4 regions of the Streptomyces sp. BYX5S genome follow, and region 2 is predicted to be linked to each of the others. Evidence: riboswitches for the same ligand, from Rfam matches in the RefSeq annotation. Region 2 holds a riboswitch; each other region holds the start of a gene.

Region 1 (2,193 bases), 270 kb from region 2:
ACCTCGCCCTCCGGGTGTGCCGTGCGGGCGGCGGCCACCTGATCGGCGACCGGCAGCTCGGACTCGCCGACGGGAACCCTCAGTTCATGCGCGTACACGATCTTCTCGGCCTGGAACGAGCCCGCGTAGAGCAGCCCCGTGACGGCGGCGACCAGCAGGAACGGGGCGACGAACACCCCTGCGTAGAAGTGCAGTCGGCGCACCAGCGGGCGCAGTGACGACGCCGCCGACCTGACGGTCGTCCGGCCGGGTGGCGGAGCCTGCGGGCTCTCTTCAGCGGGGCGTGGTTCTGAGGTGACGGACAACGTGGTCCTCCAGTGTTTTGGGCAGCACGGAGTCCGGGCGCGGGCCTGCGCGGCCCTGGGCGCACCGGATCCGGTGCAAGGGGTGCATGGGACTCGAACCGGCTGTCGTCAGGCGACAGCGTCCCGTGCGGGTGGCCCTCTGGAGGTGATCGTGTCCGCGAGGAGGAGGACACGCGGTGCGCGGTCGCGCCGCGTGCGTCGCAGAGGCATGCGGGGGCGGTGCGGCGGAGTCGGGACCCGCAGCGGAAGCCTCAGGGGCGCGGCGATACGGCGGACGACGGCCCGCGCGACCCGGAACGCGGCCCGCTCCCCGTACGCGAGCCAGAGCCCGCTCAGCACGGCGGCGAGCAGGTGGGCCAGGAACATGCCGACCGAGGAGGTGTCCGTCAGCGACATGTGCGTGGCGGACATGTCCGTCGGCGACATGTCCGTCGGCGACATGCCCGAACCCGTCATGCCGCCCATGTCATGTGCGGCGTGCCCCATCCCGGACATGCCCCCGCCACCCGCACCGTGCGCGTGCGCGGCAGTACCCCCTTGCGCCCACGAGAAGAACAGGTGAAGCGCCCCCTGCGCCACCACGGCCAGGCCCACCACCGGCAGGAGCCCCCGCTCCCTCCCGGCCGCGCCGCAGGCCACCGCACCGGTGACCGCGAACGCCGCGCCCAGCGCCCACCACGGCATCGCCGCGCCCGACATGAGCGTGTGCCCCAGCGCCGTGAGCAGCACGCAGACGGCCGCGAACATCGCGGCCCGTCCGGCGCGGGCACCCCAGCCTGAAGTCATGGCCGCCCCATCTTGGCATCAGGGCGAGCGCCAGTTTGCCTTGTCTTTGTCTTTGGTCAGCCGCTGCATAGGATCAGCAGGTCATCGCCGCGACGGATGACAGGAAGCCGGTGCGAATCCGGCACGGTCCCGCCACTGTGACCGGGAAGCGCGCGTCCGCGCCCTCCCGGAAGTCAGGCCACTGGTCCGTCGCGGGCCCATTCCGAGGAGCGCGGACTCCGTAGGAGGCTTCACGTGTACGACGGTTCCAGCCGTCCCCATCGCTCTCGCTTCGCCCGTGTCGCGGCCACGGTCGCCGCACTGTCGGCGACCGTACTGACCGCCGGCTGCGGCCCCTCCGGGCCGGACTCCGGGAGCGCCGACAACCGCCCGAAGGCCGCGGCCGCCAAGGGCTTCCCCGTCACCGTCGACAACTGCGGCGTCACCACGACGTACGACAAGCCGCCGTCGCGCGTGGTGACCATCCATCAGCATCCGGCGGAACTCCTGCTCTCCCTCGGCCTGCGAGGCCGCATGGTCGGCACGGCGTTCCCCGACTCCGCCGTCCTGCCGGACCTGCGCGAGGACTTCGCCTCCGTACCCGAACTGGCAAGGAAGGCGCCCTCGTTCGAGAAGGTGCTGGAGGCGGAGCCCGACTTCGTCTACGGCGGCTATGCGAGCGCCTTCGACGAGAAGGAGGGCCGCTCGCGCGCCACGTTCGCCGACGCGGGCATCGACACGTACCTCAACCGCGAGTACTGCGGCGGCAAGAACGTCACCATGCGCGACACCTACGCCGAGATACGCACCCTCGGCCGGATCTTCGGTGTCTCCGAGCGCGCCGACGCCCTCGTCTCCGAGCTGCGGCGCCGGGTCGCGAAGGCGGCCGCCGCCGTCGAGGACGCCCCGGACGTCCCCGTGTTCGTGTACGACAGCGGCGACAAGTCGGCGTTCACCGCGGGCGGCCGGGGCCTCGGCACCCAGCTGATCCAACAGGCGGGCGGGCGCAACGTGTTCGCCGATCTGGACGACGTGTTCGGCGACGTGTCGTGGGAGCAGGTCGTCGAGCGCAGGCCCGAAGTGATCGCGATCTACGACTACGCGGGCGACAAGAGCGTGGAGC
Region 2 (2,193 bases):
TCGGCCACTCGCGCCGACCACCGTTGCTCGACCCGCGCGAGCCGCCAGTAGGCGATCGCCGCCGCCCACACGACCACGAACAGGCCCACGATCACGTACCCGACGTTGTCGAGGTCCAGCCCGGCGATCCAGCCGGTGACCGCGTCGGTGAGGTCGAGCTTGTCGTGGAGGACGCCGACGAGTTCGATCGTGCCGATGAAGAACGCGACCGCGATCGACAGGCCGGTGATGGTGAGGTTGTAGAACACCTTGCGCACCGGGTTGGAGAACGCCCACTGGTAGGCGAAGTTCATGAACGTGCCGTCGAGCGTGTCGAACAGGCTCATGCCCGCGGCGAACAGCAGCGGCAGGCACAGGATCGCGTACCACGGAAGGCCCGCCGCCGCGCCGCTGCCCGCCATCACCATCAGCGTCACCTCGGTCGCGGTGTCGAAGCCGAGACCGAAGAGGAAGCCCAGCGGGAACATCTGGCCGGGCCGGGTGATGGACCTGGTGAAGCGGCCGAGGATCCGGTTCATGAACCCGCGGGAATCCAGGTGCTCTTCGAGCTCGCGCTCGTCGTAGGAGCCCGCGCGCATCGCCTTGAAGACCTTCAGGATGCCCATCAGGGCAACGAGGTTGAGCGCCGCGATGAGGTACAGGAACGTACCCGACACGGTCGTGCCGACGACCCCGAGCACCTGGTGGGTGGTCGAGCCGTCGTTCATCAGGGTCCCGGCGAGCGCCGCGCCGCCCGCGACCAGGGCCGCCATGGCGACGACCACGCTGGAGTGGCCGAGCGCGAACCAGAAGCCGACCGAAACGGGCCGCTTGCCGTCGGCCATCAGCTTGCGGGTGGTGTTGTCGATGGCCGCGATGTGGTCGGCGTCGAAGGCGTGCCGCATGCCGAGCGTGTACGCGGTGATGCCGAGGCCGATGCCGAAGGCCTTGTTGTCCACTTCGTAGTGTCCGGGGACGACGAGCAGGAAGAGCACGCCGAACGCGACGACGTGCAGCGCGGCGATCACCGCGATCAGTCCGGCCGTGCGCAGCGTGTCCTCGCGGCGCCAACGGAAGGCGGGGGGTGGGGAGTTCGGGGCAGGGGTCGGGGAGTTCCCGGGCAGGGTCATGCGTCGATCACGCTCCAGCACCTCGTGGATCACTTCGTGAGATGCCGTGGCCGGTCTCCTGGCTTACGGGCGTGCCCGCCGCTCCGGCCTTCCCAGCGGCTGGTGTGCCGCCAGTGGCGTACAGGATGGAACGGCGCGCCCCGGCCGCGAGACGTGAAGGACGCGCGGTCGGAACCCGATCACAGTGGCGAGGGCCGCTCCGGAATGGTCCCTTGAGGGGACGTCACCGGTCTTCCCGAGCACCACGGCCCGACCACCCTACTACCTACCGTTGGGCGCGCTTTCGGGCCCGCCTGATCTCCTCGTAGGCCTTGTCCCGGCCCTCCCAGTGGGAGCCGTCGACGGATTTGCCCGGTTCGAGGTCCTTGTAGACCTCGAAGAAGTGGGTGATCTCCAGGCGGTCGAACTCGGGGATGTCCTCGATGTCCCGGGTCGCCTCGTGCCGCGGATCGTGTGCCGGGACGCACAGCACCTTCTCGTCCGGGCCCTTCTCGTCGCTCATCACGAACATGCCGATCGCCCGGCACTCGATGGCGCAGCCCGGGAACGTCGCGTCGCCGGTGAGCACGAGGGCGTCGAGCGGGTCGCCGTCGCCGCCGAGCGTGCCCTCGACGTAACCGTAGTCGGCGGGGTACTGCGTCGACGTGAACAGCATCCGGTCCAGCCGGATCCGGCCGAGATCGTGGTCCATCTCGTATTTGTTGCGGGATCCCTGCGGGATCTCCACGATCACGTCGAACGCCTCGGCGCCTGCCTGACTGCTGCCCAATGTGGCCTCCTTGCCGCATTCCGACGCCACGAGTGTGCGCCGTGCGCGGCGGAGGCGGAACCCCTCAGGCGGCCGGGGGAATGGTGAATTCGAGTTCGGGCCGGTCCCAGGCGACGGCCGGTGGACGGGCGAGCACGGTGCCGGTGCGGCGCGCGCCCACGCCGGTGTAGAAGCCCTCGGCGGGCGGGTGCGCGACGACGCGGACGTGGTCGAGGCCGGCGGCCCGCGCCCGCTCCCGCATGTGCGCGACGAGCAGCCGGCCGATGCCGCGGCCCTGCGCCCGGTCCGCGACGAACATGAGGTCCAGCTCGGGCG
Region 3 (2,193 bases), 3.8 Mb from region 2:
CGTCCCCCGAGGACTACACGGCCGACGCGGGCGACAAGGGCGTCCAGGTCGACCTGCCGACGGTCGGCGCCGGCTCCGGCCACTGACGACGCGCACGCGCACGCGTCGGGCCCCTCCACGGCGGAGGGGCCCGACGCGTTTTCCGGGAAAGCGTTGCGGGCGCGGCCGGACGTCGCGTAACCATGACCTCGTGATCAGAACTGTGCGCCCCGAAGAGTACGACGTCCTCGGCGAGTTGAGCGCCCGCGCCTATCTCGGCAGCGGCCTCCTCGCGTTCGGCGACGACGACTGGTACGCCGCCGAGCTGCGCGACGTCGAGAAGCGCGCACGGCAGGCCGAGGTGCTCGTCGCGGAGGACCCCGAGGGCCGGGTCGTCGGCGGCGTCACGTACGTTCCCTCGCACGACCACCCGTACGCGGAGGTGTCCCGCCCCGGCGAGGCCGAGTTCCGGATGCTCGCGGTGGCGGTCGAGGCGCGCGGCAAGGGCGTCGGCGAGGCGCTCGTACGGGCCGTGATCGAGCGGGCGCGGGCGGCCGGGAAGCAGGCCCTGGTGCTGTGCACGCAGCCCGTGGCGACCTCCTCGCACCGGCTGTACGAGCGCCTCGGCTTCACGCGGGTCCCGGAGCGGGACTGGGAGCCGGTCCCGGAAGTGCTGCTGCGGGCGTACGAGTTGAAGCTGTCCGACGGCTGAGGTCCGTCACGCGCCGGGCCCACCTCGTGACGCACCGCACTCACCTCCGGACTCACCTCCGGACACGCCGACACACAAGATATGGGGCTGAAGCACAAGCCCGACACAACATGTATGCTCGCTCTCGCTGTCGCCGCAGGGGAATCCGGTGCGAATCCGGAACTGTCCCGCAACGGTGTGCGTAGGCGTACAAAACCGCCCGCGCGAGTCCGATGACCTGTCGACGGTACGCCCGAGCCGTCCGGCTTGGGCGTCGACGACGTCCGGGCCTCGCGGAAAGGGCCGGTGGACGAGGGCCCGTGCGCCCGCGCTGCCACCACCTCCCCGCAGGCCCCGAGCCGAGCGAGGGAGAGCCTCCACGTGACCATCGCGCCCGCTGATCCTGCTTCAGCCACGGTCGATGCCGCTGCCGATGCCCCGGGCACCGCGCTGCTGCGCACGCTGACCGAGCTGACCGCCGACCTCCCCGACGCCGACCCCGGCAGAATCGCCACGGCCGCCCTGCGCGGGCGCTCGGCGCGGGCCGACGAGGCCGAGCTGCGCGATCTCGCCACGGAGGCCGCGGCCGGCCTGATCTCCGAGGACCCGGCCTACTCCCGGCTCGCCGCCCGCCTGCTCACCCGCGCCATCGCCGCCGAAGCCGCCTCCCAGGGCGTCACCCGGTTCACCGAATCCGTCGCCGTCGGCCACCGCGAGGGCCTGATCGCGGACCGCACGGCCGAGTTCGTCCGCGTGCACGGCGCCCGCCTCGACGCCCTCGTCGACCCGGCAGGCGACGACCGCTTCGGCTACTTCGGCCTGCGCACCCTGCACAGCCGCTACCTGCTGCGCCACCCCCTCACCCGGCACGTCGTCGAGACCCCGCAGCACTTCATGCTGCGCGTGGCCTGCGGTCTCGCCGAGGACGACTCCGTCCGCGCGCTCGACGAGGTGGCCGCCCTGTACGGCCTGATGAGCCGCCTCGACTACCTGCCCTCCTCCCCCACCCTCTTCAACTCCGGCACCCGCCACCCCCAGATGTCGAGCTGCTACCTCCTCGACTCCCCGCTCGACGAGCTCGACTCGATCTACGACCGCTACCACCAGGTGGCCCGCCTCTCCAAGCACGCGGGCGGCATCGGCCTCTCGTACTCCCGCATCCGCAGCCGGGGCTCGCTGATCCGCGGCACGAACGGCCACTCCAACGGCATCGTCCCCTTCCTCAAGACGCTCGACGCGTCGGTGGCGGCGGTGAACCAGGGCGGCCGCCGCAAGGGCGCCGCCGCGGTCTACCTGGAGACCTGGCACTCCGACATCGAGGAGTTCCTGGAGCTGCGCGACAACACCGGCGAGGACGCGCGCCGCACCCACAACCTCAACCTCGCGCACTGGATCCCGGACGAGTTCATGCGCCGCGTGAACGCCGACCAGCCGTGGTCGCTGTTCTCCCCGGCCGACGTGCCCGAACTGGTCGACCTGTGGGGCGAGGAGTTCGACGCCGCGTACCGCAAGGCCGAGGCGGA
Region 4 (2,193 bases), 1.1 Mb from region 2:
CCCCATGTTCACGATGTCGGTGCGCCGCAGATTGATCTCGGCGGGCGATCCGGCGCCCTCGCAGATCACGGCGTCGTGCGTGGCCCGCAGTTCCTCCAGGCATCCGACGACGGTGTCCATCAGCGCCGCCTGCCGCCCGCCGTGGTAGCCGCGCGCGCTCAGCTCGCCCACGGGTTTGCCCATGAGGACGACCTGGCTGCTGCGGTCGCTGCCCGGCTTCAGCAGGACGGGGTTCATCAGCGCGCTCGGCTCGACCCGGGCGGCCTGCGCCTGCATGGCCTGCGCCCGGCCGATCTCGGCACCCTCGCGGGTCACGAAGGAGTTCAGGGACATGTTCTGCCCCTTGAACGGCGCGACCTTCACGCCCTGCCGCACCAGCCACCGGCAGATCCCGGCGGTGACGACACTCTTCCCGGCGTCGGAGGTGGTCCCCGCGACGAGGAGCCCCCCGCCCGTCATCGTCGCGCCCACAGCAACCGCCCGCTCACACAGACTCCCAACGCCAACAGAGAAACCCGCCGTGACAGCCGCACGGCCCGATCCACATCACGCACCTCGACGGCGCGCCCCGGCTCGTTCAGCACCGGCCGGTGCTCGACCCGCCCGCCGTACGCCAGCGTCCCGCCGAGCCGCACCCCGAGCGCCCCCGCGAAGGAGGCCTCGACGACGCCGGCGTTCGGACTGGGGTGACGCCGCGCGTCGGCCCGCCACGCGGCCAGCGCCTCCTTCGGGCGGCCGCCCGCGAGCACCGCGAGGACCCCGGTGAGCCGCGCCCCCGGCCAGCCCGCCACGTCGTCGAGGCGGGCCGAGGCCCAGCCGAACCGCCGGTACCTCGGGGACTTGTGGCCGACCATCGCGTCGAGCGTGTTCACCGCGCGGAAGGCGACCAGGCCCGGCACCCCGCCGAGCGCGCCCCACACGAGCGCGCCCACGACGGCGTCGGAGGTGTTCTCGGCGACGGACTCGACGACGCCGCGCGCGATCCCGTCGGCGTCGAGGCCCTCGGGGTCGCGCCCGCACAGCCGGGGCAGCAGCTCCCGCGCCAGCTCCACGTCCCCGGCCTCCAGCGCGGAGCCGACGGCCCGCGCCTCCCGGCCCAGCGAGGTGCCCCCGACGACGGCCCAGGTCGCGGCGGCCGTCAGCGCGACGGAGGCGGCGGGGGAACGGCGTACCAGACGGGCGGTGGCGGCGGCGAGAGCGGCGGCGCCACCGGCACACACCGCGGTGTGCAGGGCGCCCGCGCCCCGGTGGTCCCGCCACAGCACCTGTTCGACGGCGCCCGCGGTGCGGCCGAAACCGGCGACGGGGTGCCCTCGGCGCGGATCACCAAGAAGGAGGTCGGCGAAGATTCCGACGGCGGCACCGCACGCGTACACGCGCTCGTGCCGCCAGTTGCCGCGCGGGGCGAACATGGCGGTGGGTGTCCTCACTCAGGGTGTCCACGCCCTGGTTCGACGAGACCGGCAGCGAGAGTTCCTGGCTCGCCCCATCCGGAAGAAGGGGGCTCACAGTGGCGGGACCGCGCCGGATTCGCACCGGCTTCCTCAACTGCTGCCGTATATGGCGGGGGAAGTCCACCACGCTCCGAGTTGGCACGTCAACTTGCTGTTCAGGCGTACGCGGGTGGGGTGACACGAGCGGGCGGGGTGCGGGACGCCGAAACGTCCCGCACCCCGCCCGCCTGGTTCGGGGCTCGGCCTTCTCAGGCCACGATCAGGGAGATCCCGTAGACCACGGCCGCCGCGCAGAGCGCGAAGCAGAGGTAGGCCCCGGACGTCGCGACCGCCGCGGAACCGCCGCGCTGCGCCGCCGACTCCCGCTTGGACAGGCTCACGATGCCGAGGGTGAACAGGCCCACGAGGGCCACGGTGACCACGAGGCTGACGCCGAACACGGAGCCGAGGGCCGCCCAGTCGATCTTCATAGCTGCTCCTGCTTCCTTACAGCGTGGCGCCGGCGGCGCGCGCGGGGTCGTTCACCGCTCCGGCCTTCGGCTGGACGGGGATCCGGGCCTCGGACTCGACCGGCTCGACGGTGCCCACCGGCGGCGGGCTGACCGAGGCGATCGCGGTCGTCACGACACCCGGGGCCTCCTGCGCGGATTCGCCGTGCGGGTCGTCCGCCGTGACGTTGGTGTGGTCGATGGAGTTGCGGCGCGACAGCTTCCAGATGACCGCGGAGCCGGTCACGAGC

What was found. A riboswitch is a leader RNA that binds a small molecule or an ion and turns the genes downstream of it on or off. The one in region 2 is predicted to bind cobalamin.
Region 1: another riboswitch for cobalamin. It lies ahead of ACYBSK_RS13130 (ABC transporter substrate-binding protein); the one in region 2 lies ahead of nicT (Nickel transporter NicT).
Region 3: another riboswitch for cobalamin. It lies ahead of ACYBSK_RS31450 (ribonucleoside-diphosphate reductase subunit alpha); the one in region 2 lies ahead of nicT (Nickel transporter NicT).
Region 4: another riboswitch for cobalamin. It lies ahead of ACYBSK_RS09255 (cobalamin biosynthesis protein); the one in region 2 lies ahead of nicT (Nickel transporter NicT).

Annotation. Positions count from the first base shown of each region.
Region 1 covers NZ_CM138829.1:2,879,395-2,881,587, reverse strand. Annotated here, with positions in the region: gene ACYBSK_RS13140 (PepSY-associated TM helix domain-containing protein) at 1-305, opposite strand, end outside; gene ACYBSK_RS13135 (hypothetical protein) at 414-1,091, opposite strand; cobalamin riboswitch at 1,169-1,295, shown strand; gene ACYBSK_RS13130 (ABC transporter substrate-binding protein) at 1,326-2,193, shown strand, end outside.
Region 2 covers NZ_CM138829.1:3,150,670-3,152,862, forward strand. Annotated here, with positions in the region: gene nicT (Nickel transporter NicT) at 1-1,109, opposite strand, end outside; cobalamin riboswitch at 1,141-1,371, opposite strand; gene ACYBSK_RS14320 (inorganic diphosphatase) at 1,375-1,800, opposite strand; gene ACYBSK_RS14325 (GNAT family N-acetyltransferase) at 1,943-2,193, opposite strand, start outside.
Region 3 covers NZ_CM138829.1:6,989,164-6,991,356, forward strand. Annotated here, with positions in the region: gene mctP (monocarboxylate uptake permease MctP) at 1-86, shown strand, start outside; gene ACYBSK_RS31445 (GNAT family N-acetyltransferase) at 191-691, shown strand; cobalamin riboswitch at 800-930, shown strand; gene ACYBSK_RS31450 (ribonucleoside-diphosphate reductase subunit alpha) at 1,052-2,193, shown strand, end outside.
Region 4 covers NZ_CM138829.1:2,046,489-2,048,681, forward strand. Annotated here, with positions in the region: gene ACYBSK_RS09250 (cobyric acid synthase) at 1-459, opposite strand, end outside; gene ACYBSK_RS09255 (cobalamin biosynthesis protein) at 456-1,412, opposite strand; cobalamin riboswitch at 1,450-1,593, opposite strand; gene ACYBSK_RS09260 (hypothetical protein) at 1,703-1,924, opposite strand; gene ACYBSK_RS09265 (inorganic phosphate transporter) at 1,941-2,193, opposite strand, start outside.